3 regions of the Pseudomonas bijieensis genome follow, and region 2 is predicted to be linked to each of the others. Evidence: predicted binding sites of a transcription regulator. Region 2 holds the regulator's gene; each other region holds the start of a gene.
The links. Region 2 encodes FliA, which starts transcription of late flagellar genes. Its sites were predicted from a motif close to CTAAAGTTTNNNNNNNNNNNGCCGNTAA; they were not measured.
Positions count from the first base shown of each region.

Region 1: a site for FliA is predicted at 8,677-8,704, ahead of GN234_RS04120 (methyl-accepting chemotaxis protein). Genes of this name have one in related genera too.
Region 3: a site for FliA is predicted at 1,558-1,585, ahead of GN234_RS04450 (methyl-accepting chemotaxis protein). Genes of this name have one in related genera too.

Region 1 covers NZ_CP048810.1:1,005,255-1,016,078, reverse strand. Annotated here, with positions in the region: partial or broken gene GN234_RS04165 (sigma-54 dependent transcriptional regulator) at 1-75, shown strand, start outside; gene GN234_RS04160 (transporter) at 215-1,498, opposite strand; gene GN234_RS04155 (hypothetical protein) at 1,545-2,291, opposite strand; gene GN234_RS04150 (C39 family peptidase) at 2,350-3,030, opposite strand; gene GN234_RS04145 (heme utilization protein) at 3,135-4,112, opposite strand; gene GN234_RS04140 (adhesin) at 4,172-4,765, opposite strand; gene GN234_RS04135 (hypothetical protein) at 4,767-5,213, opposite strand; gene GN234_RS04130 (AAA family ATPase) at 5,536-6,060, opposite strand; gene pnuC (nicotinamide riboside transporter PnuC) at 6,057-6,620, opposite strand; gene GN234_RS04120 (methyl-accepting chemotaxis protein) at 6,921-8,555, opposite strand; gene GN234_RS04115 (undecaprenyl-diphosphate phosphatase) at 8,829-9,659, shown strand; gene GN234_RS04110 (DUF1294 domain-containing protein) at 9,656-10,075, shown strand; gene GN234_RS04105 (MmcQ/YjbR family DNA-binding protein) at 10,080-10,430, opposite strand; gene GN234_RS04100 (LysR substrate-binding domain-containing protein) at 10,427-10,824, opposite strand, start outside.
Region 2 covers NZ_CP048810.1:2,379,512-2,390,335, forward strand. Annotated here, with positions in the region: gene GN234_RS10270 (chemotaxis protein CheA) at 42-2,297, opposite strand; gene GN234_RS10275 (protein phosphatase CheZ) at 2,328-3,113, opposite strand; gene GN234_RS10280 (chemotaxis response regulator CheY) at 3,132-3,503, opposite strand; gene fliA (RNA polymerase sigma factor FliA) at 3,671-4,417, opposite strand; gene fleN (flagellar synthesis regulator FleN) at 4,414-5,244, opposite strand; gene flhF (flagellar biosynthesis protein FlhF) at 5,361-6,710, opposite strand; gene flhA (flagellar biosynthesis protein FlhA) at 6,722-8,851, opposite strand; gene GN234_RS10305 (hypothetical protein) at 8,986-9,669, opposite strand; gene flhB (flagellar biosynthesis protein FlhB) at 9,849-10,824, opposite strand, start outside.
Region 3 covers NZ_CP048810.1:1,078,541-1,089,364, forward strand. Annotated here, with positions in the region: gene GN234_RS04445 (TonB-dependent siderophore receptor) at 1-1,413, opposite strand, end outside; gene GN234_RS04450 (methyl-accepting chemotaxis protein) at 1,624-3,420, shown strand; gene GN234_RS04455 (YbdD/YjiX family protein) at 3,617-3,814, opposite strand; gene GN234_RS04460 (carbon starvation CstA family protein) at 3,828-5,888, opposite strand; gene GN234_RS04465 (cache domain-containing protein) at 6,203-7,564, shown strand; gene GN234_RS04470 (response regulator) at 7,596-8,228, shown strand; gene GN234_RS04475 (SDR family oxidoreductase) at 8,344-9,216, opposite strand; gene GN234_RS04480 (arabinose transporter) at 9,273-10,502, opposite strand; gene GN234_RS04485 (TetR family transcriptional regulator) at 10,644-10,824, shown strand, end outside.

The sequences.
Region 1 (10,824 bases), 1.4 Mb from region 2:
AGCGTGGCCGCGAGGGTGCTGGGCGTGTCCCGGCCGACGTTCTATCGGTTGCTGCACAAGCATCAGATCCGCTGACTCAAGCCCTGCACGATTCCTTGTGGGAGCGAGCCTGCTCGCGATAGCGGTGTGTCAGTCACAGTTAAAATGACTGATCTACCGCTATCGCGAGCAGGCTCGCTCCCACAGGGTACGGTGTCAAGACCGTCATCCTGCGCTAGAAGTAATACGGGAATTTCAGGCTGAAGCTGAAATCCGGCGCATCGTCAGTCAACCCGATGGACAGGTTGGGCACGATGGTCAGGTTGTCCGAGGCAGCGACGGTCATGCCGATGTTGAAGTAGCCGGCGTTGGCGTCGCTGGAGACCACCGATTCCCAGTCGCCGCCGTCCTGTTTGAGCTTGCTTTTCTTCTGGATCAGGTCAGAGACCGAGAACGACATGCTCATCTTCTCGTTCAAGGCAAAGGCAATGCCCGCGCCGAGCTGGAAGCTGTCGCCGATCCGCACCTTGCCCGGTACTTTCTGGTTGACCGTGGAACTGATGTCGTCGAACGATTCTTCGAAGTTATGGGTGTAGGAAAGGGTACCGAATAACACGGCCGGGTCGAAGGTCTTGACCAGCGAAAGCCCAGGGGTGATCGACCACACGCCATTGCCGGTGGGCAGGTCGTCAGGCACGAACAGGTTGGTGTTGGCCTGGGATTGACGCAGCTTGATGCCGAACGGGTCCTTGCCGGTTGGAGCCTTGACCCGCAGGGTGACCACCGCGTCCGGGTAGTTGATCGACTCATCCATGAACTTGTAGGCGATGCCGAAGTTGACGTCACCGATGGTGGGGTCGCGGGTCACGGTTTCTTCGCTGGTGACGCCGGCTGCGCCGTTGTTCGCGCCGCCTGACTGGTACGTGGATTCGCGGTAGACCACCGGGACGTTGAGGTCGAACTGCCAGCGGTTGTCAAAGTTGTAGCGACCGGTGAGGTCCAGCGTCCAGGTGTCGGCCTTGATCCGGTCGAGGTTGATGTTGCCCAGGAAAATCGAGTCCAGGGCCAGGAAACCATTGAGGATCAGTTGCCGCGTGTCGTAGCGCGAATAGGTCACGCCGGTCTCGAAGCTGAATTTGCCGCCGCCGAAGAAACCGCTGGCCTCGTCATAGAGGTTGGAGACGCTCTGGGCCGGCTGGGAATCATCGGCCAGGGATTGTCCATAGCCGCTGCCGCCGGTCGTTGCCGCGCCACCGCCGGCCACGGTCTGGTTGCCTTTCATGTCGGCGGGGGACTTGGCCAGGCGCTTGGGCGGTGGAGCGGCGGGTTGATCCTCCACTTGGCGAACCCGCTGTTCGAGCACCGCCAGGGCCTTCTGTTGGACCTCGTAGCGTTGCTTGAGCTCGAGAAGCTCCTGTTTCAGGGCCTCTATTTCGGCATCCGGGGCCGCGTGCAACACGGTCGCCGGGAACAACGTGCTTAAACACATCACAGCGCGCAACGATACGGATCGATACATGAAATATGCCGTCCCTAATTGCCCAATGATCGGAAACCAGCGTAGTTCAATAACCGAGGTTACGCAGGCCGCGCAGTTGGGTCAGGTTGCAGTCCAGTGCGCCGGCGCTGGCGCCGTTATTGTTCAGCACCACGTTGAGTTGCGTCATGTTGTTGACCAGGTTGCTGTTGCCCAGCAGGCGAGTGTTTTGCAGCAAACCACCTTGAGCCACTTGTTGCAGGGTACTGCCCTGGTTATGGCTGGCCTGGATCGCCATTTGCACACCACTGCCGGTGGCGGTGACCGCGACACTGCCGGCGGCGTTGCTGCCGCTGATGGTCTGGCCCTTGGTCAGCAGTTGACCTTGGGAAGGCACGAGTGCGGGCGCCTGGTTGCTCTCTCTCACATTGATGTTGACGTTGTTGTAGGCGGTATTGCCGTCGCCGGCGGCACGTACGCTTTGGGTCACGCCCTGGCTCGTGCCAAGGCCGGCGCCACCGGTAATATTGCCGCTACCCTGTTCCGGGACGCTGCCGTTGCCGGTCTGCTTGATGGTGGAGACATAAAACTGGGGTTTGACGGTGGCGGACTGGATTTGCATGGTGCTGGTGGCGCCGATCAGGTCGCCGCTGGCGTTGCGCCAGGTACTGCTCATGACGATGCCGAAGCTGATGACTCGGCCGGGCATGACATAACGACCGCGCAGCTCGGCAAGCTCCTGGTCCTTGACTTCGATGGGTTTGAAGCCGGCATGGGCATAGCCCGAGGCAGCCGCGGCCAGGCAGGCCAGCGACAGCCAGTGTGAAGTTTTCATGTGCTGCTCCCGGAGCGTCCTGCTCCTTTTTGTACTTATGTTGGCAGTTGGTCGGCGATTAAAAGAAGTCGCTCTGTATGAAGCCGAAATCCATCAGTTCTGCATCCCTGACCGGGTTGAACCCGTCCAGTTTGTTACGTGCCGTCAGTGGTTGCGGAGGGTTGCGCAGCGTATTGGTCTTGTCATAGCCGGGGCCGACGATCGCAAAGACGATGCCGTTCCAGCCTTTGACGAAATCATCGTGGGCGTAGCGCTTGTGGCCCAGAACCGGGTCGCCGATGTAGACCCATTGCTTGTCGGCCCGCTGCAACACCACGAAGTGCTTGTAGCCGCGGATTTCCATCAGGACCACCACCGGGATCGTCACCGCTTCGAGTTTCTCTGGCGGTATCCGGTAGCCTCGGGCTCGCATGCCGATGGCTTCCACGTAGCGCTTCATGTCCAGCATGGAAAACCCTTGGGTACGGACCAGATCCTGGTCGGCATTGACCAGCATGCCTTTGATGACGTGCTCTTCATCGACGTCCAGCCAATAGGCCTGGCGCAGCACCGTGGCCAGCGCGGCGGCGCCGCAACTGAAATCGGTTTTCTGCTCGACGATGTCGCTGAACTTGCGCTCGCGTATGCTTTGCACCGGTTTGTAGACCAGCATGCCGCCAGGCAGGGCGGCGACTGGTATCTGCGCCGCTTCGGCCACGCAGGCCATGCAGAGCAGCAGTGAAACAGCAGTGACACGCATGATCGATACGCCTGGTGGGAACCCTGGAAAAAGGCCCCTGTGGGAGCGAGCCTGTGGGAGCAAAGCTTGCTCCCACAGGGCAACTACCCCCGCAGTGGTACTTTTTACATGCAAGCCCTGCAGCCGGCAGCGATGGAGAGCGAGTTGCTCTGCTGGTTGCCCACGCCCGCCGACACGTTGGCGCCGCCGTTACCGGAGAAGCCGTTCATGGAGTTGGTCATGGTGGCGTTGTTGAGCACAGGGTTTTTCCAGCCGTCGCGGGTCAGCACTTGCTGGGTGTTGGTGCCGGACAGTTCGAAAGTACCCACGGCGGAGAACTTGAACTTGTCGTCATCGTGACCGCCACCGTAGCCACCTTTGTTGCCCCATCCGCCATGGCCGTCATCCTCGACGGTGCCGGTGCCTTTGGCCTTGAAGGTGCCGGAAGCGCTGGAGGTGCTGGTAAGGGTGTCGGTTTTGTAGGTCCGCACGCCTTTGTTGTCGACCACCAGGCCTGTGGAGGACTGATTGGCCTCGGCAGAGGCCTGTGCGACACGGCCACCCGATACGGCGATGGCCAGGTTGTTTTTCTGTTGGTTGAAGTTACCGGCGGTCACGTTGATGCCGATGTTGCCGGAGCCGTTGTTGCCCGCATTGGTGAGCGAGGCGTTGTTGTGGGTCGAGTTGTTTTTTACATAGTTGTTGGTATTGGTTTGCGTGGCACTTGAGGCGGCGACAGCCGAGCCGAAGATGAAGCTTTCGTCAGCGGTCGCCAGCGCTGCGGCGTTGTCTTGTTGGTTACCGTCGCCGGCGGCGATGTTGGCCCCCATGTTGCCGTTGCTGCCATTGAGGGAGTCGGTGGCTTCGGCGGTGTTTTTAGTACCCTGGTTGAGCACCTCGTTGCCGTCGCTGTTCTGCTCATCCATCACGGTAGCCATCGCGCTGGCGTTGATGGAAAGCTGTTCTTCCCACGTTGGGCCTTTAGGACCATGGTGGCCATGACCATTACCGTGCCCGTTGTCGTTTCCTCCAGCCTGCGCAGCCATTGCCATGACAGCGGCGAGAGCGAAAACCAATGGTTTGAGTGCCATTGTAGGTTTCATGGTGTTTCTCCTTGCTTGTCGTTGGTTAAGTGTCAGTACTTTCTTATGTAGCCTCCGGGTCAATCAGCGACCCGGATGCTCAGGGTGTTGGCCATGCGGTTCCCCACCCCGGCACTCTGGTTCACCTGGATGACCCCTCGGCTGCCGGTGAAGGCCTGGTCGCTGGTAACGACCTGGCGACTGCCGGTTGGGGCGCCAGTTGCTCCTGAGTTCGGTAGCAACGCCACGTTCTGTTGAGACAGGGCGCTGTCGTCAATGCTCTGCGGATGGGCATTGATGCCCACTCGCATGACATTGGCCATCTGGTTGTTGGCCCCGGCGGACTGGTTGACGCCCAGCACACCGTTGCCGTTGGTAAAGGATTGGCCGCCGATGCGGGCGGTGGCGTTCATGGACGGGTTGGCCGGCGTGTCGACGCGTTGTTGCACATGGGTGCTGGCCTGGGCGTGGCTGCCGATGGCGATGGCTCGGGTGTTGGTCTGCTGGGTCTGGTCGCCGGCCGCCTGGTTGACGTTGAAGTTGCCGGTGTAATGGCTGCCGGAATCCTGCAGGTTGGCGCTACTGATCACCGCAACACCCGAATCGGCAAATACGTTGAAAGAGCTGAGCAGGGAAAGCATGAGCAGGGCGAGGAGAAACAGGGCGGGCTTCATGTCACTGGCCTCCCGCCAACCGACCCAACGGAGCCAGGCCGGAACTGAGCGAGCGGTTGATGGTGCCGGAGATCGCGCCGCCGCTACCACCACCGTGGCCGGCACTCATGCCCGGCATGCCGTTGGGGTTGGTCACGACGTTCAGGCCTTGCACACCGGTGTTCGGGGTGACGATGTTGCGGATCGACGAACCGCTGGCCACGCTGGCGAACTCGCCATCGCTCAGTTCGGTGCTGGCGGTCGCCTGGTTGATGCGTTCGGAGGGGTTGGCATTGACAGTGGTCGGGTAGGGGTCTTTGCCACCGTTGCGACCGATTGCAATGGGCTGCACGTCACGGGTGAGCACAATGACGCCGTTGCCCTCGGCCCGCGCTGGCAAGCTGAGCGTTGCGCTGGCGGCGCAGCCGATCAACAACAGACAGGTCAAACTTCTTTCGAAAGTCCCCACGGCATCGGTTCCTTCTTCGGTGGGCTGGCCCTGGTCCAGCGTTGCGAAGTGGGAAGAGCAGGTGTTGTGCCGGTTTTTTTAATACCTTTTAATTCAATGACTTGTATTAATGGCCGAGATGCCTGGGAAGAAGCCTGTTTCAGCGCTGAGACAAGGTACATGGTGACTAATCGGTCATTTACTGTCCCAGGGCTCTGGATCCAGGCTTTTAGGCGGGTGTTTCACAAGCTTGACAGTCTTGATGACAATCGCGCGAAGCGGCTTTGGATCCGGGTTTGGTGCGACGCCGTTGTTTCAGGAATGGAACAGATCACCCTTGTGATCAGGCTTCAAGCAGGTGGGCAACGGCTGCGAACACTTGCTGTTGGCGTTGCGCCCAATTGCCGTGAATGACCTGCAAAGGTTGCCGATGTCGGCTCAGCCAGGCCTCGATCGCTTCAAAAAACGCCTGCCGCTCTTCCAGTTCGGGCTGGCAACGCAAACCGTCGTCGGTCCATTCCACCTGCTCGGGGCGCAGCAGCAGGTGCAAGTCGTAATGGCGGGCCAGCAGGGCCGGCTCAAGCCAGGCCGGACAGTCGCCGAACAGGGTCTGGCTCCAGAGGATGTTGCTCAACAGGTGAGTATCGAGGATCAACAGCGCCGGCCGGCGGGCACGTGCTTCATCTTCCCAGGCCAGTTGGCCGGCGGCGATGTTGGTGATGTCAGCCAGGCAAGTATCACGCTGGGTCTGTTCCATGAAGTGGCGCACGTATTCATCCACCCGCACGCCACCAAAGTGTTCCTGCAATTGCGTCGCCAGCCAGCTCTTGCCGCTGGATTCCGGGCCGGTCAGCACTATTACCTTCATGCGCGCAGGGCCGGGTCGGCGCGCCATTCCCGCCAGCCTTGCACGGCCAGCAGGGTGAACAGGGCGTAGAGTGCGGCGGTCAGGTGCAAGCCCTTATAGATGAACAGGCCGACGAAAATCACATCCAGGGCGATCCACAGCGGCCAGCATTGCACGCGTTTTTGCGCCATCCACCATTGGGCCACGAGGCTGAAGCCGGTGAGTGCGGCATCGAGCCAGGGTTGGGCGGCGTCGGTCCAGTGAGCCATGGCGGCGCCCAACAACAGGCTGCCTGCTGCGCCGATAGCCAAGCCGAGCAACACCGACGGCCCACCGAGGCGAGTGACCTGGCGTCCATCATGATTGTGCCCGGCACGAGTCCATTGCCACCAGCCGTAGAGTTGCAACACCGCGTAGACAACCTGCAGCAGCATGTCCGAATACAACTTCACCTCGAAAAAGATCCAGCTGTACAGCAGCACCATGACCAGGCCGATCGGCCAGCACCAGGGGTTCTGCTTGACGGTCAACCAGACAGCGATCACGCCGAGGGCTGCGGCAAACAGTTCAAGCCCGGACATGGCGGTTCCTTGGGGAAAAGAGGAGAGGGCGGGGATTGTAAACGTTATGGCGTGGGCAGCTCCAATATCAGTGCGGGATGTGCCGCCGCCATCGCGAGCAGGCGCGCTCCCGCAGAGAGATGTTGCGTAGCTGGAGAGCAAGTCGAGTCCGTGGCGAGGGAGCTTGCTCCCGCTTGAGCGCGAAGCGCTCACAAAAAAGGGGGCCGCTACGCAGCCCAGCGGGAGCAAGCTCCCTCGCCACAATAAATCACAACAGCTTTAACTGAGCATCGCCCCCCGCAGAGAGGCCCTGCACAACCCTCACACTCGGAATTGCTTGAGCAACCCGTTCAACTGTTCACTCAGCGCCTTGAGACGGCTGCTGGCCTGGCTGGATTGTTCGGCGGCCATGGCGGTGCTGTGGGACAGTCCGGCGGCCTGGGTGACGTTCTGATTGATGTCTTCCACTACATGGGCCTGTTGCAGGGTGGCACTGGCGATGGAGGCGTTCAGGCTGTTGAGATTGCGTAGGGCCTGACCGATGGCGTTGAGACTGGCACCGGCCAGGCCGGCCTGTTCAATGGTCAGTTGCGAGGCACGGCTGCTGTCGCTGATGACTTTCACCGCGGCCTCGGAATGGGTTTGCAGGCGCTCGATCATCGCCTGGATCTCTGCGGTGGACTTCTGTGTACGTTGGGCCAGCAGTCGCACTTCATCGGCGACCACCGCAAAGCCCCGGCCTTGTTCGCCGGCGCGGGCAGCCTCGATGGCGGCGTTGAGGGCCAACAGGTTGGTTTGTTCGGCAATGGAGCGGATCACCTCCAGCACGCTGCCGATCTGGGTGCTTTCGCTCGCCAGGGTACGGATCACTTCCACCGCCTGATCGATGGTCTGAGACAGGCGGTCGATCTGCTGCAAGCTGCCGTCGATGTTGACCTGGCCTTGTTGGGCCTGAGACTCGGCGTCGCGCATTTCACTGGCTGCGTGCTCGGCGTTCTTGGCGACGTCCTGCACGCCATAGGTCACTTCATTGATCGCGGTCGCCACCAGCTCCATTTGCTGCGACTGCTGCTGGCTGCGCTCCTGGGCTTGGGCGGCATCGTTGCCCAATTCGTTGGAGGATTGCCCCAGCGCACTGGCCGAGGCTTGCAGTTGGGTCACCACTTGCCGCAACTTGGCGGTAAAGGCGTTGAAATGCCGCGCCAGTTGAGTAACTTCGTCCTGGCCATGAGTGTCGAGGGTGCGGGTCAGGTCGCTCTCGCCACTGGCGATGTTGGCCATGGCGTTGACGGTTTCCTGCAGCGGGCCGACGATGCTGCGCACGATCAGGGTCAACAGCAGGCCCATGAGCAGGGTGATGATCAAACCGACCACGGAAGCCTTGATCAACTGGGACTGGAACTCGGCCTGGACGTCATCGATGTACACGCCCGAACCGATGACCCAACCCCAGGGCTCGAACAATTGGACATAGGAAGTCTTGCCCACTGGGGCCTCGGCGCCCGGCTTCGGCCAGAGGTAATTGATCATGCCGGCGCCCTTGGACTTGGCGATGGCAACCATCTCGTTGAACAGCGCATAACCGTTCGGATCGCGGATGGCCGAGAGGTTCTGGCCTTCAAGCTTCGGGTTGGTCGGATGCATGACCATGACGGGCGTCAGGTCGTTGATCCAGAAGTAGTCACTCTGGTTATAGCGCAGGCCACGCACGGCGCTGAGGGCCTGCTTTTGCGCGGCATCGCGAGTCAGGGTGCCAGCGGTTTCCAGGCCATGGTAGTAGCTCAGCACGCCACTGGCGGTCTGTACCACGTGCTGGGTTTTCTGCACTTTGGCTTGGTAAAGGTCGGTATGGATCTGTTTAAGCATCAAGGCGCCAAGCGTGAACAACATCACGATGGCCACCACCAGGATGAGCCACAAGCGTCGGCTGATCGACACACTGCGCAAGCTATTCATACGCTGTCACTCCGGTTTCTTATTCTTGTCATTAACGACGGCCGGCACTTTAGCGCCCGGCAGCTATACGTAATTGACCTGGGTCATAACGCGGCAGCGTTATCAGGGCTTGTCTGATAGGATTTCGGCCCCGCAGCGCAAAACCTGAGCCTGTTCTGATTTTTCATTGGTTTTTTTTGAAAGATCACAGTTATCGTGCACCCGCTGCGAGCACCTGCTTGACACTTGAATATTGATAAGACCTGCATGAACAGCGTCTTTTTTGGGGGATGAATGGATTTGTGGACCGCCTTTTCGGCACTGATTCTTGGCGTAGTGGAAGGCTTGACGGAATTTCTGCCGATTTCCAGCACGGGACACCAGATCATTGTCGCCGACTTGCTTGAGTTCGGTGGCGAACGTTCGATGGCGTTCAACATTATCATCCAGCTCGGCGCGATCCTGGCGGTGGTCTGGGAGTTCCGGCGCAAGATCTTCGACGTGGTGCTGGGCCTGCCGACGCAACCCAGCGCCCGCCGGTTCACCGCCAACCTGCTGATCGCCTTCCTGCCGGCCGTGGTCTTGGGTGTGCTGTTCGCCGACTGGATCCACCACTACCTGTTCAACCCGATCACCGTCGCCGCCGCGCTGGTGGTGGGCGGCCTGGTGATGCTCTGGGCCGAGAAGCGCCAGCACCAGGTGCACGCCGAAACGGTGGACGAGATCTCCTGGAAGGACGCACTGAAGGTTGGCCTGGCCCAGTGCATTGCGATGATCCCGGGCACCTCGCGTTCCGGAGCGACCATCATCGGTGGCCTGCTGTTCGGCCTGTCGCGTAAAACCGCTACCGAGTTTTCGTTTTTCCTGGCGATGCCGACCATGGTCGGCGCGGCGGTCTACTCGGGCTACAAATACCGCGAGCTGTTCGTCCCGGCGGATTTCCCGGTGTTCGCCATTGGCTTCGTCACAGCGTTCATTTTCGCCATGATTGCGGTCAAGGGCCTGCTGCGGTTCATCGCCAGTCACAGTTACGCCGTGTTCGCCTGGTATCGAATCGCCTTCGGCCTGTTGATCCTGGCCACCTGGCAGTTCGGCTGGGTGGACTGGAGCGCTGCCAAGCCATGAACGATTCAGGTGGCCGCAAACGTACCGGGCGCAGTGCCGACGGCGCCGTGCAGCACCTGCGGCTCAAACTGATGGTGTTTGCGCTGCTCTGTGCCTTGCCGCTGTTCGGTTCACTGCTGTTCGGGCTGCGGGCGGTGTCATGGGTGCCGCTGGTGGCTTATGGTGTGGTCAGCGTGGTGGCGTTCCTGCTGTACTGGAGCGACAAGCGCAAGGCACGCACCGACGCCTGGCGCACTCCGGAGAACGTGCTGCATGCGGTGGAGCTGGCCGGCGGTTGGCCTGGCGCCTTGCTGGCCCAGCAGCTGTTTCGCCACAAGACCCGCAAGGTGTCGTTCCAGATGGTGTTCTGGTTCATCGTGATGTTGCACCAAGTGTTCTGGATCGACCAGTTGTTCCTGGGCAGCTATCTGTTCTGAATGGCTAGAGCAACAAACCCACCTGCGTGCGCTTGGGCAATTTGCTCACCACCAATTGATGTGAGCGTTGCAGCAAGCCACGCAGCTCTTCGGCACCCAGCGGGTAGGGCACCTGCATGATGACCCACTGGGCCCGCGCCAGGTAAGGCGCGGGGTGAATGCCCGGCCGGTCGCAATGACCCAGGAACAGATCCTTGTCGACCTTGAACGCCAACGAGTCGCTCCTCAGGCCCTGGAGGGCGAACATCTTGTTCCCGGCAATGGAAAACACCCGCACGCCGCCCCATTTGTAGTCCTCCCGGGCGCCGGGCAGGCCCAGGCAAAACCGCGCGACATCCTCTTCGCTCAAACTCATAGCGTTCTATCTCCACAGCCCTCGAAGGCTTCCACCAAATGGTCGATCCATGCACGCACCGCTGGCAGCATGCCGCGTCGATGCGGGTAGACCGCCTGGAGCCAGCCATCGGGCAACGACCATCCAGGCAGCAATTCCACCAGTGTGCCGTCAAGCAATTCCTGCTCGCAATACATGCTCGGCAATAACGTGAAGCCCAGGCCGGCGAGGGTGCAGGCGCGACGCACAATGAAGTCGTCAATGCCCAGGCGGGCCTCCAGGCTCAGTTCCACACGCTGTCCATCGGCGCTGACCAGGCGCAGGTGCACCTGGCGATCGGCTTCCAATGCCCCCAGTACTGGCAACTGTTTGAGATCATCCGGGGATTCGATCCGCCGCCCTTCGACAAAGGCCG
Region 2 (10,824 bases):
CCGTTAGACGAGGCGCGGCCCTGGGCCCCGCCCCTCCAGAATCAAATACGCCGTGCGGCGTAACGCTTGAGCATGCTTGGCACATCGAGAATCAACGCGATGCGGCCGTCGCCGGTGATGGTGGCGCCGGACATGCCCGGGGTGCCCTGGAGCATCTTGCCCAACGGCTTGATGACCACTTCTTCCTGGCCCACCAACTGGTCGACGACGAAGCCGATCCGCTGGGTGCCCACCGAAAGGATCACCACATGGCCTTCGCCCTGCTCCACATGGGCCGCGGAGCTGACCAGCCAGCGCTTGAGGTAGAACAGTGGCAGTGCCTTGTCCCGTACGATCACCACTTCCTGGCCGTCCACCACGTTGGTGCGCGACAGGTCGAGGTGGAAGATCTCGTTGACGTTGACCAGCGGGAAGGCAAACGCCTGGTTGCCCAGCATCACCATCAGGGTTGGCATGATCGCCAGGGTCAACGGAACCTTGATGACAATCTTCGAGCCCTGACCCTTGGTCGAGTAGATATTGATCGAACCGTTGAGCTGGGAAATCTTGGTTTTCACCACGTCCATGCCCACGCCACGGCCCGACACGTCGGAAATCTCGGTCTTGGTCGAGAAGCCCGGGGCAAAGATCAGGTTGTAGCACTCAGTGTCGCTCAGGCGGTCGGCGGCATCCTTGTCCATCACACCGCGTTTCACCGCGATGGAACGCAATACGTTCGGGTCCATGCCTTTGCCATCGTCGGAGATCGACAGCAGGATGTGGTCGCCCTCCTGCTCGGCAGCCAGGATCACCCTGCCGCTGCGGACCTTGCCTGAAGCTTCGCGCTCTTCCGGCGACTCGATACCGTGGTCGACCGCGTTGCGCACCAAGTGGACCAACGGGTCGGCCAGGGCCTCGACAAGGTTCTTGTCGAGATCGGTCTCTTCACCCACCAGTTCCAGGTTGATTTCTTTCTTGAGCTGGCGAGCCAAGTCACGAACCAGGCGCGGGAAGCGCCCGAAGACTTTCTTGATCGGCTGCATGCGGGTCTTCATGACCGCGGTCTGCAGGTCCGCCGTGACCACGTCGAGGTTCGACACGGCCTTGGACATGGCTTCGTCCTGGCTGTTGAGGCCCAGGCGCACCAGACGGTTACGCACCAGCACCAGCTCGCCGACCATGTTCATGATCTCGTCCAGGCGTGCGGTATCGACCCGAACGGTGGTTTCGGCTTCGCTGGCCGGTTTTTCCGCTGGCGCAGCCGCTGGAGCGCGGGCGGGTGCCGGGGCAGCAGCGGCGGGCTTGGCGGGCTCGGCCTTGGGTTCCGGTGCCTTGGCCGCGGGTTTGGGCACAGCCTTGGCCGCGGGTGCTGCCGCAGTGGCGGCGGCAGGCGCGGCAGAAGCGGTACCGACTTCGCTGAACTTGCCCTTGCCATGCAGCTCATCGAGCAGTGATTCGAATTCGTGGTCGCTGATCAGGTCGCTACCCGCGGCAGCGGCAGCAGGCTTGGCCGGTGTCGGCGCCGAAGCGATGGCCGAATCCAGTGCGTCCACGGCAAAGGTGCCCTTGCCATGCAACTGATCGAGCAATGCTTCGAATTCATCGTCGGTGATGTCCGAGCTGTCGCCCGCGGCTTTCGGGGCGGCCGGGGCCGCCGACGGGACGACGGCATCAGGTGCGAACTGGCCCTTGCCATGGAGCTGGTCGAGCAGCGACTCGAACTCGGCATCGGTGATTTCATCGCTGGCAGCTCCATCGGCGGCCGGCGCAGCGGGTGCAACCGGAGCGGCCGGCGCCTCGGCCTGGGCCTTGACGGTGTTGAGGGAGTCCAGCAGTTGTTCGAATTCGTTATCGGTGATGTCGCCCGATTCCTCGGCGACCGGTTCTTCGACCACTGCCTCGGCAACCGGCGCCGCTTCGTCAGCCGATTGCGGCTCGGCCAGGCGCGACAGCGCGGCGAGCAGCTCGGGGGTGGCAGGGGTAATCGGCGAGCGCTCACGCACTTCGCTGAACATACTGTTGACCGCATCCAGCGCTTCAAGCACCACGTCCATCAGTTCCGAATCAACGCGACGCTCACCCTTGCGCAGGATGTCGAACACGTTCTCGGCAATGTGACAGCACTCCACCAGCTCGTTGAGCTGGAGGAAGCCGGCGCCTCCTTTTACAGTGTGGAAACCGCGAAAAATTGCATTGAGCAGATCCGCATCATCAGGTCGGCTTTCCAGCTCGACCAGCTGTTCGGACAGTTGCTCTAGAATCTCGCCGGCCTCAACCAGGAAATCCTGAAGGATCTCTTCATCGGCGCCGAAGCTCATTAATGGCTGCTCCTAAAACAGGGCTAAAACTCAGAATCCAAGGCTGGACAGCAAATCGTCCACATCGTCCTGACCGGACATAACGTCTTCTCTTTTATCGGCATGAATTTGCGGACCTTCACCCTGAGAGAGATGTTTTTGTGGATCTTTTTCAGCAAGCATCGCTTCACGGTCGTGTTCGATACCTGCAAAGCGGTCGACCTGGCTGGCCATCAACACCAGTTTGAGCAGGTTGCTTTCCACTTCGGTGACCAGTTGGGTCACACGCTTGATCACTTGGCCGGTCAGGTCCTGATAGTCCTGGGCCAGCAGAATGTCGTTGAGGTTGCTTGCTACGGCGCGGTTCTCGGTGCTGCTGCGCGTCAGGAAACCGTCGACCCGACGGGCCAGTTCCCGAAACTCTTCAGCGCCGACTTCTCGACGCATGAACCGACCCCAGTCGGTGCTCAAGGCCTGGGCTTCTTCGCTCAGGCCATTGACCAGCGGCGTTGCGCTTTCCACCAGGTCCATGGTGCGGTTGGCCGCGGCCTCGGTCAGCTTGACCACATACCCCAGACGCTCGGTGGCGTCGGTGATCTGCGAGACTTCCTCGGCCTGCGGCATATGCGGGTCGATCTGGAAATTGACAATCGCGCTGTGCAGTTCACGCGTGAGCTTGCCCACTTCCTGATACAGACCGCGGTCACGGGTCTGGTTGAGCTCATGGATCATTTGAACCGCATCGCCAAAGCGACCTTTTTCAAGGCTGTCGACCAGTTCGCGGGCATGTTTTTTCAGGGTCGATTCGAAATCGCCCATTGAAGATTCGTTGTCCATAGCTCCCCCGTGGCGCCGTTAACCGATGCGTTCGAAGATTTTTTCGATCTTCTCTTTCAACGCCTGGGCCGTGAAGGGTTTGACCACATAGCCGTTGACACCGGCCTGGGCCGCTTCGATGATCTGCTCGCGCTTGGCTTCGGCAGTGACCATCAGCACCGGAAGATGCTTGAGTTTTTCGTCGGCACGCACCTGACGCAGCAGGTCGATACCGGTCATGCCCGGCATGTTCCAGTCGGTGACCAGAAAATCGAAGTTGCCACTGTGCAACATCGGGAGCGCAGTGGTCCCGTCATCTGCCTCGGCCGTGTTGGTGAACCCAAGGTCACGCAACAGGTTTTTTATGATCCGCCGCATCGTTGAGAAGTCATCAACGATGAGGATTTTCATGTTCTTGTCCAATTCGACCTCCAAGCAGTCTTAAACGCGCCCAGCACCTGGACGCGCCATTTCAATCAATCCGGCACAACACTCGACAACGGTCTGGAGCACAACGGATGGAGACTGGCGCAGTACTTGCCAGGCCAGCCTCGTTCGCAGTGTCCCCACACTGCCTGTCAACGCGCTCGCCACTCCCCCAAACGCCCCCGCAAACGGGCCGCGCACTGGCTGTGTAACTGGCTGACCCGCGATTCGCTGACCCCCAGGACCTCACCGATTTCCTTGAGGTTCAGCTCTTCGTCGTAGTACAGCGCCAAGACCAGTCGCTCACGCTCCGGCAAATTGGCAATCGCATCCGCCAGCGCGCTCTGGAAACGTTCATCTTCCAGGTCACGCGATGGCTCCATGTGAGCACTCGCGCCATCCTCGTGCAGTCCCTCGTGTTCACCACCGTCCTGCAACAGGTCGTCGAAACTGAACAGGCGGCTGCCCAAGGTATCGTTCAAAATCCCGTAATAATCATCGAGACTCAACTGGAGTTCGGCCGCAACCTCGTGATCTTTAGCGTCACGCCCGGTTTTAGCTTCAATTGCCCGAATTGCATCGCTGACCATGCGGGTATTGCGGTGCACCGAGCGTGGCGCCCAATCGCCCTTGCGGACTTCATCGAGCATGGCCCCGCGAATGCGAATACCGGCATACGTCTCGAAACTGGCGCCCTTGCTCGCGTCGTATTTGTTCGACACTTCGAGCAGGCCGATCATGCCCGCCTGGATCAAGTCTTCGACCTGGACACTGGCCGGCAACCGCGCCAGCAAGTGGTAGGCGATACGCTTGACCAGTGGCGCGTAACGCTCGATCAATTCGTACTGGGCGTCCCGTGCCGATTTTTTGTAGAGATGGTTGTAACCGCTGGCTGTCATAGCACGGGCCCTGCTGTTTGTTGCACAAGACGCTCGACGAAAAATTCCAGATGCCCGCGCGGGTTGGCCGGCAACGGCCAGGTATCGACCTTCTGGGCGATCGCCTTGAACGCCAGCGCGCATTTGGAACGTGGAAAGGCTTCATAAACGGCACGTTGCTTCTGGACGGCCTTGCGTACGCTTTCGTCGTAGGGCACGGCGCCGACGTATTGTAGGGCGACGTCCAGGAAGCGATCCGTGACCTTTGTCAACTTGGCGAACAGGTTGCGGCCCTCCTGCGGGCTCTGGGCCATGTTGGCCAGGACGCGGAAGCGATTCATGCCATAGTCGCGGTTCAGCAGCTTGATCAAGGCATAGGCGTCGGTGATGGACGTCGGTTCGTCGCAGACCACCAGCAACACTTCCTGGGCCGCGCGTACGAAACTGACGACCGAGTCGCCGATACCGGCCGCGGTGTCGATCACCAGCACATCGAGGTTGTCGCCGATGTCGCTGAAAGCCTGGATCAGGCCGGCGTGCTGGGCCGGGGTCAGGTGAACCATGCTCTGGGTGCCGGAGGCAGCCGGCACGATGCGAATCCCGCCTGGCCCCTGCAACAGCACGTCGCGCAATTCGCAACGGCCTTCGATCACGTCCGCCAGGGTGCGTTTGGGTGTAAGCCCCAAGAGCACGTCGACGTTCGCCAGGCCCAGGTCGGCGTCCAGCAGCATGACCCGTCGGCCAAGCTCTGCCAGAGCCAGGGACAAGTTCACTGACACGTTAGTCTTCCCGACGCCACCTTTGCCGCCGGTCACCGCGATCACCTGTACGGGATGCATGCTGCCCATGTTCGTTCTTTACCTTGTCTTACTTAGACGGAGGCCACATTACTGGCTGCGCGTTCGCATACGGAACAATGCATGGCAGACCATCGATGTAGGTACAAAAAATATTCATGATTACCTCAGCCAACCTGCTTGGTCGGGCTGTGGTAGATATCAGCGAACATATCAGCCATGGCTTCTTCGCTGGGTTCTTCCTGCATTTGCACACTCACGGCACGGCTGACCAGTTGATGACGGCGCGGCAGATGCAAATCATCCGGGATCCGCGGCCCGTCGGTCAGGTAGGCCACCGGTAGTTCATGACCGATCGCCAGGCTCAACACCTCGCCCAGGCTTGCCGTTTCGTCCAGCTTAGTCAGGATGCAGCCGGCCAGCCCGCAGCGTTTGTAGCTGTGGTATGCGGCGGTTAGAACCTGTTTCTGGCTGGTGGTTGCCAACACGAGATAATTTTTTGACTTGATGCCGCGTCCGGCCAGGCTTTCGAGCTGCATGCGCAGGGCCGGATCGCTGGCTTGCAGGCCGGCGGTATCGATCAGTACGACGCGCTTGCGCAGCAACGGTTCCAATGCCTGGGCCAGGGACTGGCCCGGATCCACATGGGTCACCGACACGTTGAGGATCCGTCCCAGGGTCTTGAGTTGCTCCTGGGCACCGATGCGGAAACTGTCCATGCTCACCAGGGCGATGCTCTGGGCGCCGTACTTGAGTACGTAGCGGGCGGCGAGCTTGGCCAGGGTGGTGGTCTTGCCCATGCCGGCAGGACCGACCATGGCAATCACCCCGCCCTCTTCCAGCGGCTCGACTTCCGGCGTGGCAATCATCCGCGCCAGGTGCGCCAGCAACATGCGCCAGGCCTGGCGAGGTTCTTCGATACCATTGATCAATGCCAGCAGGTCCCGGGACAACGGACCGGACAGGCCGATGCGTTGCAGGCGACGCCACAGGTTGGCCTGGGCCGGACGGCTGCCTTGCAACTGGTTCCAGGCCAGGGAGCCGAGCTGGACTTCCATCAGCTCGCGCAGGCTGTTGAGCTCGAAGCGCATCGAGTCCAGGGCGCGCGGATCGACCCCACGGGCAGGCGCGGCGGGTGCCGGCTCTGGACGACGCGGTTCGGCCTGGGCCTGCTCGATCAGCGGCTCGGCAGCGGTCAACGGCAAGCCGGCGGTCAGTGGCTGACCGGCGAACAATTGACGATTGGTGCCCGCGGCACCCTCGCCTTCGCTGCTACGCAGGCTCAGTTCGGCCTGGGCGCTGGCGATGCGCGATTGGGTCTTGCGCAGCTCATCTTCGAGTTCCATGTTCGGAACCCGCGGGGCCAGCGCAGACAGTTTGTAATCCAGGGCCGCCGTCAGCTCGACACCGCCGGCGATACGACGGTTGCCAATGATGGCTGCTTCAGCGCCCAGCTCGTCACGAACCAGTTTCATGGCCTGACGCATGTCGGCGGCGAAAAAACGCTTCACTTGCATAAACCACTACCTCAGCCGTTGGGCCCTACTGTCGCAACGATGGTCACTTGCTTGTTGTCCGGTATTTCCTGGTACGCCAGCACATGCAGCCCCGGGACCGCGAGGCGCCCGAATCGCGAGAGCATCGCGCGAATCGGACCGGCCACCAGCAGGATCACCGGCTGGCCTTGCATCTCTTGCCGCTGGGCTGCTTCGATCAGCGAACGCTGCAGCTTCTCGGCCATACTTGGCTCCAGCAGGACACCCTCTTCCGAGCCTTGCCCTGCCTTCTGCAGACTATTGAGCAATATCTGTTCCAACCTTGGTTCCAGAGTGATCACAGGCAGCTCGGACTCAGTGCCTACAATGCTTTGGACGATTGCGCGGGACACGCCGACCCGAACAGCTGCCACCAAGGCGGCGGTATCTTGACTCTTGGAAGCGTTGTTGGCGATAGCTTCGGCAATACTGCGTATGTCGCGCACAGGCACTTGTTCGGCCAACAGCGCCTGCAGCACCTTGAGCAACTGCGACAACGAAACCACACCCGGCACCAGCTCTTCGGCCAGCTTCGGCGAGCCTTTTGCCAGTACTTGCAGGAGCTGCTGGACTTCTTCGTGGCCGATCAGCTCGCTGGAGTGCTTGTACAGAATCTGATTCAAGTGGGTCGCCACCACCGTACTGGCGTCTACGACGGTATAGCCGAGAGACTGGGCCTGGGCCCGCTGGCTGATTTCGATCCACACCGCTTCCAGGCCGAAAGCCGGATCCTTGGCGGTGATGCCGTTGAGGCTGCCGTAGACCTGTCCGGGGTTGATCGCCAGTTCGCGGTCGGGGTAGATCTCGGCTTCGGCCAGGATCACCCCCATCAAGGTCAGGCGATAAGCGCTCGGCGCCAGGTCGAGGTTGTCGCGGATATGCACGGTGGGCATCAGGAAGCCCAGGTCCTGGGAGAGCTTCTTGCGCACCCCCTTGATCCGCGCCAGCAATTGCCCCCCCTGGTTGCGATCGACCAAAGGAATCAGGCGATAGCCGACTTCCAGGCCGATCATGTCGATCGGGGTCACGTCATCCCAGCCCAGTTCCTTGGTTTCCATGGCGCGAGCCGGCGACGGCAGCAGTTCCTGCTGGCGCTTGACCTCTTGCAGGGCCTGGACTTTCTGCACGTTCTGCTTCTTCCAGAACAGGTAGGCGCCACCGGCCGCCAGGGCAGCCATGGTCAGAAAGGAAAAGTGCGGCATGCCAGGCACCAGGCCCATCACCGCCATCAGGCCGGCAGCAACGGCCAGGGCCTTGGGCGAGGCGAACATTTGCCGGCCGATCTGCTTGCCCATGTCTTCGGAGCCCGAAGCACGGGTCACCATGATCGCGGCCGCTGTGGATAACAACAGTGATGGCAATTGCGCCACCAAACCGTCACCGATGGTCAACAAGGCGTAAACCCTGCCAGCGTCGCCGAAGGTCATGTCGTGCTGGAAGATACCGACGGCCATGCCGCCGATCAGGTTGATGAACAGAATCAGCAGGCCGGCGATGGCGTCACCGCGCACGAACTTGCTGGCACCGTCCATGGAACCGTAGAACTCGGCTTCCTGGGCCACTTCCAGGCGACGCAGCTTGGCCTGGCTCTGGTCGATCAGGCCGGCGTTGAGATCGGCGTCGATCGCCATCTGCTTGCCCGGCATCGCATCGAGGGTGAAACGCGCGCTCACCTCGGAAATCCGCCCGGCGCCCTTGGTCACCACGACGAAGTTGATGATCATCAAGATGGCGAAGACCACGATACCGACCACGTAGTTACCGCCGATCACCACCTCACCGAAGGCCTGGATCACCTTACCGGCGGCAGCGTGCCCGTCCTGGCCGTGGAGCATGACCACCCGGGTGGACGCCACGTTCAGCGCCAGGCGCAACAGCGTGGCCACCAGCAGGATGGTCGGGAATACGGCGAAATCCAGCGGCCGCAGGGCGTATACGCACACCAGCAGCACGACAATCGACAGGGCGATGTTGAACGTGAAAAACACGTCCAGCAGGAACGGTGGTACCGGCAGCATCATCATGGCGAGCATGACCAGCAGCAACAGCGGCACGCCCAGATTACCCCGGCTGAGGTCTACGACATTGCTGCGCGCGGTGCTGAGTAACTGAGAGCGATCCACCAATATTCCCCGTTCCTGTGAAGCAAACTTTTGACGCCCTGGACGGGCGCAGACGGGGTATTGCAAGAAGCCTTCCAACTTGCAGTCAAGATTCGCAACGGCGTGCATTCATTCGGCGCGATGCACCCGGTGAATCACTGCGCTGTAAGTATTTGCGCCGGTGTGATTGGGCCAAAATTCAATTTCCAGCCCCTGACGTAACGCGCGCCCCGGAACATTTGCACACCATCGACTTCAACCTGGTCTTGATTGGCGTACATGAACACCACCATCGAAGAAGGCGCCTTGACGTCGGCCAAGGGCTCTTCAGGCGCGTTGATCTGGTGGCCCTCCATCACATTGAGCGCCCATTGAAACTGGATGATCGGAAGATCCGCGATCGTGATGATCTGCTTGGGATCCTCCCACCGAAAATCCGTGCGCGCGGCAAGCCTCAATTTCCCATCAAGGATCTGGAAAATCGGCTTGTGATAACGCCGCTCCAGCCCCCCACTCGACCATCCATCGAAATAACTATCAGGGTGGGTGAAGATACGGAACAGCGCCTCGTTATTACCGATCTTGCCGGCCTGACCAGCGAAGTAATCGTAGGAAATGTGATAAGCCAGGCCCTCCAATTCAGGCCGAATGGCATTGACCTCACCCTCCAGGTAATTGGGCACATACTTGTTCGCCGCGTCCCTGAAGCGCGCAAACTCGAGCATCAGGTCAAACGTGAACGCACAAGCGATGGCTCGTTCACCGGCATTGGCCTCGACCGCCCCTGACACGAAGTTCAGTTCCATGCCGCCGAGTTTTTTGTATTCGCGCATTGTCATGGCACACCCCTGGATTGAGTAGTCATCCAGAAGCATTACATTGCCATGGGAAGCGGCTGTCTACTGTCAGGACTGACAGGTACCGGGGATACCTGACGCCTATCGCAGGCCGTAGTACAGACCTTCCAAGCCGATCCAGGCACTCAATCGACGCCAATGTTTCTCTGCGCCAGCGTGACTCAGGAATCGCGCCGCAAATCCGGCGGAATCGGCAAGTCCTTGAGCGGCTCTGGACGCTTGCCTTTACCCGCGCGGTGCTGGCGGATCTGGTAGACATACGCCAGCACCTGGGCCACAGCCAGGTACAAGCCTCCAGGGATTTCCTGGTCGAGTTCGGTGGAGTAGTAGATCGACCGCGCCAACGCCGGGGATTCGAGCAGCATCACCTCGTTAGCCACGGCGATTTCACGAATCTTCAGCGCCAGGAAATCACTGCCCTTGGCCAGCAACACGGGGGCGTTGCCTTTTTCGGGGTCGTACTTGAGGGCGACGGCGTAGTGGGTCGGGTTGGTGATGACCACATCGGCATCGGGAATTGCCGCCATCATCCGCCGCTGGGAGACCTCGCGCTGCAACTGCCGGATCCGCTGCTTGACCTCCGGCTTGCCTTCCGAGTCCTTGTGCTCGTCGCGCACTTCCTGCTTGGTCATCATCAGCTTCTGCTTGCTCTGATACAGCTGGATCGGCACGTCGATGGCGGCGATCAGGATCAGGCCGCAAGCCATCCACAACGTGCTCCAGCCCACCAACTGCACGCTGTGGATAATCGCCTGCTCCAGCGGTTCGTGAGCAATGCGCAGCAGATCGTCGATATCGGCCTGCAACACTGTCAGCGCGACAAACAAGACCAGCAGGAACTTCCCGAAAGCCTTGAGCAACTCCATCAGCGCCGAGGTAGAAAACATGCGCTTGAGGCCTGCGGCCGGGTTCATTCGACTGAATTTGGGGGCCAGGCTACCGGCGGCGAACAACCAGCCGCCCAGTGAAATCGGGCCAATCACGGCGGCCAGCAGCAAACAGATCAGCACCGGCTGCACCGCCAGGATCGCGATCTTGCCCGAGTGCAGCAGATGCTGGGACATGGCGCCCGGGGAGAGCAGCACCTCACGGGGCAGGGAGAAATTCAGGCGCATGATTTCCAGCAGGTCCAGGGCC
Region 3 (10,824 bases), 1.3 Mb from region 2:
TGGCACGAAGGCGTCACCGTTGTCATCGCGATTGACGTCATAATCCTTGCCTAAACCTTGATCGCTGTACTGGTCGTAGTGTTGATAACGACCTCCGAACACCAGAATCCAACGGTCATCCAGATGCCAGTTATCCTTCAAATAGATCGAACTGGAATTCAACTGGTTGCGCAGATCACTGTCGGTAGAGCTGACCAGGCTTGGCTCTGGCAGATTGCCGTAGACCGGTGAAGTGATATCGAAACCAGGCTGAACTTTCCCACGGTAAGTCTTGCCCCGGAACTGATCGGACACCTGATTATCAATGCCAACCAACAGGTCATGACGCTGGCCGAACAAGTCCTGCTTACCCATGAAATCCCAGCTGGCGTAACGGGTCTCATCATCGTAATGAGCGCCATTGGCCCGTCGGCTCAACATATTTCCAGTCAGGGTAACAGGCTGCGCAATCGAAAGACTGTACCGATCATTGTTCCAACCATAAGTCACACGGGTCTTCCACGCCTCACTCAACTCATATTCGAACCGCGCCGTAGCCGTTTCGCGAATACCGACACTTTTGGCCCAAGGCTCATCCATGCGCTTGTCGTAGTCGATATCCACCGGATGCCCATTCCTGAACACCGTACCCCGGTCAAACGGATTGGAATATTCGTTGTATTCATAACTCAAATTCAACGAAGCCCGCTCCCCCGTCCAAGCCAAGGACGGCGCCACCAGCGTGCTCTCATTGACGCCATAGTTGCGCCAGTAGTCCTCATGCCCCCGCTCGGCAATCAAGCGATACGCCAGGCCGGTATCGCCCAACGGCCCGGTGGTATCCAGGGCCATGGTGCCGCCACCTTCGCTGTAGGCCGAACCGCTCAAGGTGGTGCTCTGGGTGTACTCCGGCTTTTTGCTGATGACGTTGACCAAGCCACCGGGTTCCAGCGCGCCGTACAGCATCGAGGCCGGGCCCTTGAGCACTTCGACCCGCTCGGTGGTGGCACTGAAGTTGTGCCCCAGGTTCGAACGCACGCCGTCGCGCAGGATCGAGCCATCGTCATTGGTACCGAAACCACGCTTGACCAGCGAGTCCCGCGAACCGCCCAGGGTATTGCCCTGGCTGACACCGCTGACGAACTTCATCGCGTCGTTCAGCGAGCGCACCTGGTAGTCCGCCAAGGTCTGCTGGGTTACCACATTGATCGACTGCGCTTCTTCCTTGATCGGTACATCGCTCTTGCTCGCCGTACTGGCTTGCGACGTCGTATAGCCCTCGTCCTGAGTGACGCGACTGCCCTGGATGTCCGTGGCGGGCAGCTCGAGAGAGTCCTGCGCCCACAATGGGCTTGCAATGAAGCAGCAGGACAAGGTTGGCAATACACACTTGATGAAGACATTGCGATTTGCGAGGGGGGTGGAACGATTCAAGACGCGCACTCTGGAAGGGACGTTAATGAGAGCAAATATACTTTGAGAATCATTCCCAGTAAATCTTTTGTATCAAATGTAATTCCCCAAACCCTGTGTGAACGGGCTTGACCTCACAGGGTGATATCAAATAGCCCTATTGTCCTAAAGCTTTTGCGCTCGCGGTCGAATGTATTCCATTGAGAGATTTTTTTGCCCAGGAGCGGTGGCATGCAGACGTTGAAGGCCTTGTACGAGTCTATCGAGATGCAGTTTTTCGATACGCTCACCAAAAAGCTGTCGAGCCTTTTCCTGCTGGTGCTGGTCAGTGGCTTGCTCTATTGGGTAGCCCTCAGCGCCCGCGCCGAGATCCTGCTGTTGTTGCGCAACGCGCAACTGGACGGTGCCTTGCTCGGGCAGATCGAAGGCCGGCTCGATAGCCTGACCCATGCCCTGCTCTTCGGCGCGGTCCTGACGCTGGGCATGATCAGCTTCATGGTCTGGTATTTCCGCCACCTCATCGTGCGCCCTGTCACCGCCATGACCAAGGCCCTGGAAGAGATCGCCAACGGCGAAGGCGACTTGTCCAAGGACCTGCCGCTGGTGACCCACGACGAGATTCGCGTGCTGGCCGGCACCTGTAACCGTTTCCTGGCCAAGCAGCGGGAAATCATCAGCAACGTCCAGGCGCTGACCGTACACATCGCCGTAGAGTCGGCCCGCTCGCTGAAGAACATCAGCGACTCCAGCGACAGCGCCACCCACCAGGCCCGCTTCGCCAAGGAAGTGATGGACCAGAGCAACACCGCCGTGGGCCGCATCGAAGAAGTCTCGCGCCAGACCCAGGGCATCTCCAGCACCACCGCCCAGAACCTGAGCATGGCCCGCGACTCCTACGCCGAACTGTTGGAAGTGACCGGCAACATCAGCGAAATTTCCAACAGCCTCGGGGAATTCGCCACCCTGGTGAGCGCCCTGAACCAGCGTTCCTCGAGCATCAAGTCGATCGTCGGGTTGATCCAGCAGATCTCCGCCCAGACCAACCTGCTGGCCCTCAATGCCGCCATCGAAGCGGCCCGGGCCGGCGAAAGCGGTCGTGGCTTCGCGGTGGTGGCCGATGAAGTGCGCACCTTGGCCCAGAACGTCAGTCGGGCCACCGACGATATCTCGCGCAACATCGACGCCATGCTCGAGGAAGTCAGCTCCACCCACGAGCAAACCACGCAGATCAGCCACAGCGCCCGGGAAACCCAGAAAGTGGTGGAACGCGCCTCCGGCCATTTCGAAAGCATGATCGGCGATTTCGAATCCACCAACGGCAAGCTGGCGGACATCGCCACCCATATCCAAGAGTTCGCCGACAGCAACACGGGGATCAACGACCGGGTCACCCAGATCCACGCCGACAGCCAGTTGATCGACCAGCGCATGCAGCATTCGGCGACGGCCACCCGCGACCTGTCCGGCGTGGCCGAAAAGGTCCAGGCGTTGCTGGGTCGCTTCGTGCTCGGCCACGGCAAGCTGGACGCTGCCATTACCCGCGCCAGCGAGTGCCGCGATAACTTGCAGGTTCGTCTGGAAGCCCTGCAAGGCGAAGGCCTGAACCTGTTCGATCAGAATTACCAGCTGATTCCCGGCACCGATCCCAAGCAGTACATGGCCAGCTATACCGAACGCTTTGCCCAGGTCTGCCAGGAAGAATGCGACAAACTCACCCGCAGCACGCCGGGTGGCAAGGTTTCGTTCATTGTCGACAGCAAAGGCTATTGCCCGGTGAACAACAGCTGGGTCTCGAAGCCGCCGACCGGCGACCGGACGGTGGATTTGCCAGTGTGCCGCAACAAGCGGATCTTCAACGACCCGATCGGCCTGCGCGCGGCGGGCAACGTCCAGCGCTTCCTGCTACAGACCTACCTGCGCGATACTGGGGAAATCATGACCGAGATCGACGTCCCGTTCTTCTTCGGCGGCCGCCATTGGGGCAATCTGCGAGTGGGGTTCGATGCGGCGGTGTTGCTGGCGGAGTGATGGTGCGGTAGCACGACTCCTGCTCCGCCCACAAGGGTTCTGTGGTGCATGCAAATCCTGAGACCACCTCAAAACAACTGTGGGAGCGAGCCTGCTCGCGATCGCGGTGGGTCAGCCGCATGATCTGCTAACTGACACTACGCCTTCGCGAGCAAGCCCGCTCCCACAGGGGGGTTACCTCAATCCAAGCGATGCTTCAGCAGCACTTGGGCCCACCCTTGCCGCCGTAACGGGCCTCCTGGCGTTCGCGAAAGAACGCCTCGTAGTCCATCAACGGCTTGTCCGGGTGTTTGGTCTGCATGTGCTCGACGTAGTTGTCGTAGTCGGGCATGCCGACCATCAGGCGGGCGGCCTGACCGAGGTATTTACCCAGGCGACTCAAGTCATTGAACATCGTTGCAATCCTCTCAAGCGTCCGGCAGTGCCTGGAATGGCGCTTCTTTGTCCGTGCGTTCCTTGGTGCCCCAGGCGGCGATGCCGACCTTGAGCGCGTAGAACAGGATGCTGAAGACCACGAACAGGAACAACACCGTCAGCGTCGCGTTGGTGTAGGCGTTGAACACCACGTGCTGCATCTGCTCGATGCTCTTGGCCGGGGCCAGGATCTGGCCGGCGGCCAGGGCATCGTTGTATTTGCGTGCCAGGGCCAGGAAGCCGATCGCCGGGTTGGCGTCGAACAGCTTGATCAGGCCCGCGGTGGTGGTGCAGATCAACAGCCAGGACGCCGGCAGCAGCGTGACCCAGACGTAGCGCTGGCGCTTCATCTTGATCAGCACCACGGTGGCGAGCATCAGCGCGATACCGGCCAGCATCTGGTTGGAGATGCCGAACAACGGCCACAAGGTGTTGATGCCGCCCAGCGGATCGATCACGCCCTGGTACAGCAGGTAGCCCCACAGCGCCACGCAACCGGCGGTGGCGATCAGGTTGGCCGGCCAGGATTCGGTACGTTTGAGCGAAGGCACGAACGAGCCGAGCAGATCCTGCAGCATGAACCGCCCGGCACGGGTGCCGGCGTCCACCGCCGTGAGGATGAACAGCGCCTCGAACAGGATCGCGAAGTGGTACCAGAACGCCATGGTGTTTTCACCCGGCAGCACCGAGTGCAGGATCTGTGCGATCCCCACCGCCAGGGTCGGCGCACCGCCGGCACGGGCCAGCACGGTGGTCTCGCCGATGTCCTTGGCCACTGCTTGCAGCGCCTCTGGCGTGATGGCGAAGCCCCAACTGCTGACAGTCTGGGCCACGGCCACCACGTCACCGCCGACGATCGCCGCCGGGCTGTTCATGGCGAAGTACACGCCTGGCTCGATCACCGACGCGGCGACCATGGCCATGATCGCCACGAAGGATTCCATCAACATGCCGCCGTAACCGATGTAGCGGGCGTTGGTTTCGTTATCCAGCAGCTTGGGCGTGGTGCCCGAGGAGATCAGCGCATGGAAGCCCGAGACCGCGCCGCAGGCGATGGTGATGAACAGGAACGGGAACAGCCCGCCCTTCCACACCGGCCCGGTGCCGTCGGTGAACTGGGTCAGCGCCGGCATTTTCAGCTCGGGCATGGTCACCAGGATACCGATGGCCAGGGCGACGATGGTGCCGATCTTCAGGAAGGTCGACAGGTAGTCCCGCGGCGCCAGGATCAGCCACACCGGCAGTACCGCCGCGACAAAACCGTAGCCGATCAGCATCCAGGTGATCTGGATCCCGGTGAAGGTGAAGGCCTTGGCCCAGACCGGGTCGGCGGCGATCTGCCCGCCCAGCCAGATCGAGCCCAGCAGCAACAGCACGCCGATGAGCGAGATCTCGCCGATGCGGCCCGGGCGGATGTAGCGCATGTAGAGGCCCATGAACATCGCGATCGGGATGGTCGCCATCACCGTGAAGATGCCCCACGGGCTCTCGGCCAGGGCCTTGACCACGATCAGCGCCAGCACCGCGAGGATGATGATCATGATCAGGAAGCAGCCGAACAGCGCGATGGTGCCGGGGATGCGGCCCATTTCCTCGCGCACCATGTCGCCCAGGGAGCGCCCGTTGCGGCGGGTGGACAGGAACAGGACCATGAAGTCCTGCACCGCACCGGCCAGCACCACGCCGGCGATCAGCCAGAGCGTACCGGGCAGGTAGCCCATCTGCGCCGCCAGCACCGGCCCGACCAGCGGCCCCGCGCCGGCAATGGCCGCGAAGTGGTGGCCGAAGAGAATGTGTTTGTTGGTCGGGACATAGTCCAGCCCATCGTTGTTGAGCACGGCGGGGGTGGCCCGGCGCGCATCGAGTTGCATCACGTTGTTGGCGATGAAGAGGCTGTAGTAGCGGTAGGCGACCAGGTAGATGGCCACGGCTGCGACGACGATCCAGAGGGCGTTGATCGGTTCGCCGCGGCGCAAGGCCACGACACTCAACGCACAGGCTCCTAGAACAGCCACGGCAAACCAGGCGAGGTGTTTAACCAGACGGGTTGTCATTGCGTGTCTCCTGCCGATATCCAGTGGATTGCGGCGATTGTTTTTATAGTGTGCCCCGGCTATTCGGAGCCGGCCCAATATCCCTGCAATGGGTCAATAAATAAATCCGTAGTACTACGTAGAACCCCAATTTCCCCTGTGGGAGCAAGGCTTGCCCGCGATAGAGTCAATTCGGTCTTTCATACACCGCGGCGCCTGCATCGCGAGCAAGCTTTGCTCCCACATGTCTTGCGCCACAGGTTTTATGCCTCACCCATGGGTTTGGCATATGATGCCGCCATTGGCCTCCCCGCCGAGTCCGGACAGGAATACAGATGCTGCTCAAACACAAAATCGTCGCCCTCGGGATTCTGCCGCTGGTCCTGGCCATCGCCGTCATCTGCGCCCTGGTGATCTCGCTCAACCGCCAGTTGGGCGACCAGCAGGCGCAACTGATCGAAGACAGCATCCTGGCGAGCAAGCGCGCCGAGCTGAAGAACTATGTCGAAATGGCGCAGAGCCTGATCGCTCCGCTGTATGACAACGGCCAGGGCGACGAGCGCGCGCAACAGCAGGTACTGGAAGAACTGCGCAAGCTCAGCTTCGGCATCAACGGCTATTTTTTCGTGTATGACCGCCAGGGCCGTAGCCTGATGCATGCCCGCCAATCGGAGCTGGTGGGGCAATACCTCTGGGACATGAAGGATCCCCACGGCCTGCCGGTCATCCAGGCATTGCTCAAAAGCGCCGAGTCAGGCGAAGGGTTCCAGCGCTATGCCTGGAACAAACCCTCCTCCGGCCAGGTGACCGACAAGCTGGCCTATGTCGTAATGCTGGATAAATGGGGCTGGATGCTCGGCACCGGGATTTACCTGGAGGACGTCGAACGCGCCACCCAGCAAGCCCGCGACGAAGTTGCCCAGGGCATCCACAGCACCATGCAAGCCATCGCCGCGATCGCGTTGGTGGCGGTCCTGCTGGTATTTGCCGGCGGCATGACCCTCAACGTCAGCGAACATCGCCTGGCCGACAAAAAGCTGCAGCGCCTGAACCAGCGCATCGTCAGCTTGCAGGAAGAGGAACGCTCGCGGGTTTCTCGCGAACTGCATGACGGCATCAGCCAACTGCTGGTATCGATAAAATTCCAGTTCGAACTGGCCAGCCATGTGTTGGAGAACGGCCAGGAAAACGGCCTGGGCATTCTGAAAAATGCCACCGAGCGGCTGGGCGAAGCCATCGGCGAGATCCGTAGCATCTCCCACGACTTGCGCTCGTCACTGCTCGACACCCTGGGCCTGCCCGCCGCCATCGGCCAGCTCGCCACCGAATTTCAACAACGCAGCGGGCTGGAAGTGTCCTACCGAAGCAACGAATTCGATTGCCGCCTCGAAAATGGCGCCCCTGTCTCGCTGTTTCGTATTGCCCAAGAAGCCCTGACCAATATCGAGCGCCATGCCGGGGCGAAAAGTGTCGGCATCACCCTGTTCGGCTCCAGCCAGTCCTTGCGCCTGACGGTGGTCGACGATGGGATGGGGTTCAACGTCCCGCAAGTGGAACGCGGCCATGCCGGCATCGGCCTGCGTAACATCCGCGAACGGGTCGAGCATTTCGGCGGACGCCTGGAAGTGACCTCGGTGCCGGGCCGCAGCGAGCTGGACATCCTGCTGCCCATGAACCTCTCGGTCACGGAAAGCTGATGCGCCCCCATTCCAACAAGAGCACCTGCCGATGAACCTGCCCCCCGTGATTCGCGTTGCGCTGGTCGACGACCACTCTCTGGTTCGCGACGGCATCAGGGCCCTGCTCTCGGTGATGCCGCAGCTGGATGTGGTGGGCGAAGCCGAGAACGGCGCGCAGGCGATCGAAATGGTCGGTCGCTGCCAGCCGGATCTGCTGCTGATGGACATCGGCCTCAAGGACAAGAACGGCCTCGAGCTGACCCGGCTGCTGGGCAAGCAATACCCCAGCCTCAAGATCCTGATCCTCAGCATGTACGACAATTACGAGTACGTGAGTGAGTCCGTGCGTTCCGGTGCCAGCGGCTATGTGCTCAAGAATGCGCCGTCGCGGGAGATCATCGCGGCCATCGAAGCCATCATCAGCGGCGGCACTTTCTACAGTGCCGAGATTGCCCAGCGACTCGCCACCGACCCAAACACCGATAACGAGCTGACGCCGCGCGAAAGCCAGGTGTTGTACAAAATGGTCCAGGGCCTGAACAACAAGGAAATGGCCCGCGAACTGGACATCAGCGTACGGACCGTTGAAACCCATCGCCTGAGCATCCGCCGCAAGCTGAACATCGACAAGCCCGCAGCCCTGGTGAAATACGCGATCGATCACGGGATCATTTCCCGCTAGAAGAACCCTTGTGGCGAGGGGAGCTTGCTCCCGCTCGGTTGCGCAGCGACCGTAAAATATTGGGGTCGCTGCGCAACCCAGCGGGAGCAAGCTCCCTCGCCACAGGTTATTCATTTCAATCGGCGTGGTAATAGCCCGGCAACTCAAGATCGGCCAACAGGCCCGGGCTACTACTTGGCGTCCAGCCCAGCAAGGCACGGGTGTACTGGCTGGACACCGCCATGTTCGCGCCCGCCATGTGGGCGAACCAACCGAAGTGCTCGCGCTCCCGGGACTCGACCGGCAACCCCAGACCACGACCGATTGCCAGGGCAATGTCCTTGAACGGCACCGCCTCGTCGGCGACGGCGTGGTAGACGGACTGCGTCACGCCCTGTTCCAGCGCCAGCCGATAGACCCGTGCGGCGTCCAGCCGATGCACACCCGACCAGCAGTGACTGCCATCCCCGAGGTAGGCCGAGACGCCCGTCTCCCGGGCCAGGCGAATCAGGATAGGAACGAACCCATGGTCGCCGAGGCCATGGACCGAAGGGGCCAGCCGTACTGTCGCGACCCGCACCCCGCGCTCGACCAGCGCCCGGGCCGCCGTTTCGGATTTACGTGGCGAGGCCGGGCTGGGAACCTCCAGCTCGCTCGCCCCCCGCGTCAGACCCAACAGGCCCGACGTCACCAGCAAAGGTCGCTCGGATCCTTGCAGCGCGCTGCCCAAGGTTTCGATCACATGGCGATCCTGCTCAGCGTTCTCGACAAACCGCGAGAAATCATGATTGAACGCCGTGTGAATCACCGCATCCGCCGCCGAGGCGGCCTGGTGCAGCACGTCGAGGTCGTCCAGCGTCCCACGGATCACCTTGGCGCCGGTCCCGGCCAGTGCTGCTGCCTTGTCATCGGAACGGGCCAGGCCCGTGACCTGATGGCCGGCATCGATCAATTCCTGGACCACGGCAGATCCAACCCAGCCCGTGGCACCGGTAACGAATACGTGCATGTGCAATGCTCCTGTTCTAAAAAGCGAGATCGAAAATCTTATAACCCATCGAAAGCTCAGGATTTGTATAGAACTTGTGCTTCCCGCCCTCTGAGCAGCATCAAGGCCACTGCGAAGGACAGTGCAACGGCGATGGCGCCACCCAGGTAAACCGCACCGATCCCCCAGCCACTCGCCAACAACCCGGCCAGCGGGCTGGTGATACCCAGGGAAATATCCAGGAACGCGACGTAGGCGCCCATGGCAAGACCGCGTGCCTGCGGCGGTGCTCGCCGTACCGCTTCCACGCCGAAGCCGGGAAACGCCAGGGAATAACCGAAACCGGTGAATGCCGCGCCCAAATAGGCAATGGTCGCGGTGTCGGCATCCCAGATCAGCAGCAGCCCAACGGTTTCGATCAATACGCAGACCAGCGCGACCCGGGCGCCGCCGATCTTGTCCGGAAGGTGCCCGAAAAGCAGGCGCGCCGCGATGAACGCCACACCGAACGCCGTGAACGCCAAGGATGAATTGCCCCAATCCCTGGCCGCGAACAACAGCGCGATAAAGGCCGTAACGACACCGAAGCCCACGCTGCAAAACGCCAACCCCAGGCCTGGCACCCACACGGCGCCCATCACTTTGTAGAACGGTGCTCGCCGGGTCGCCGTGGGCGCCACAGCCCGGACACCCGTGACAATCGCCAGCGCCAGCAGCGGGATAAAAATCGTCGCGACGGCAATGCCCGTGAACCCCCAGCCGGTATTCAGCGCCACGCCGAGCGGAGCGCCCAGGGCATACGCGCCGTACATGGCGATACCATTCCATGCCATGACCTTGCCGGCATGCTGCGCACCGACCAGGCCGATGCCCCAGCCCAACGCGCCAGTGACGATCAGGCTTTCACCCAGCGCCAGCAGGACACGTCCGCCCAGCAGCAGCCAGACCGAAGTGACAGGCGCGGCAACGAACGCCAGGGAAACCAGATAAATCAACCCGGAAACCGCCGCAGTCACCAGGCCAACCATGACAGCGCGCTTGCCGCCGCGCATGTCGGCGAAGTTACCGGCCCAGGCGCGGGACAACAGCGCCGCGGCGAATTGCGCGCCGACCACCAGGCCGATGACCAGCGTACCCATGCCCAGCGTGTCATGCAGGTGAAGGGGCAAGACCGGCAATTGCATGCCCAGGGTGAGAAAACCGATGAATACCGTCAGTGTGAGTGGCAACAGCTTGAGCACCGTCTTGGCGTCAGCGGTTGCCTGAGGCGCCAAGGAGGCGCCCTGATGAACGTTTTTTTGAGTCATAACCCTGCTCACAGAAAGGATGCGATGTGACGTTGAACGTTGTTCGTGGAGCCGACTAGAATGCGATCAATTCGTCGCATTCAAGATACGAATAATCCGTCGCATTTCCTATTCGCATTCCCTTCCGAGGCTCATGCCTGTATGTCCGAACGCTCAAGCCCGCAGATTTCCTCGCGTAAACAACCGAAACAGGCACGCTCCACCGAGCTCGTCGCCGCCGTTCTGGAGGCGGCTGTTCAGGTTTTGGCGACCCAGGGCGCGGCCCGTTTCACCGTGGCCCGGGTTGCCGAGCGAGCGGGCGTCAGCGTCGGCTCGGTGTACC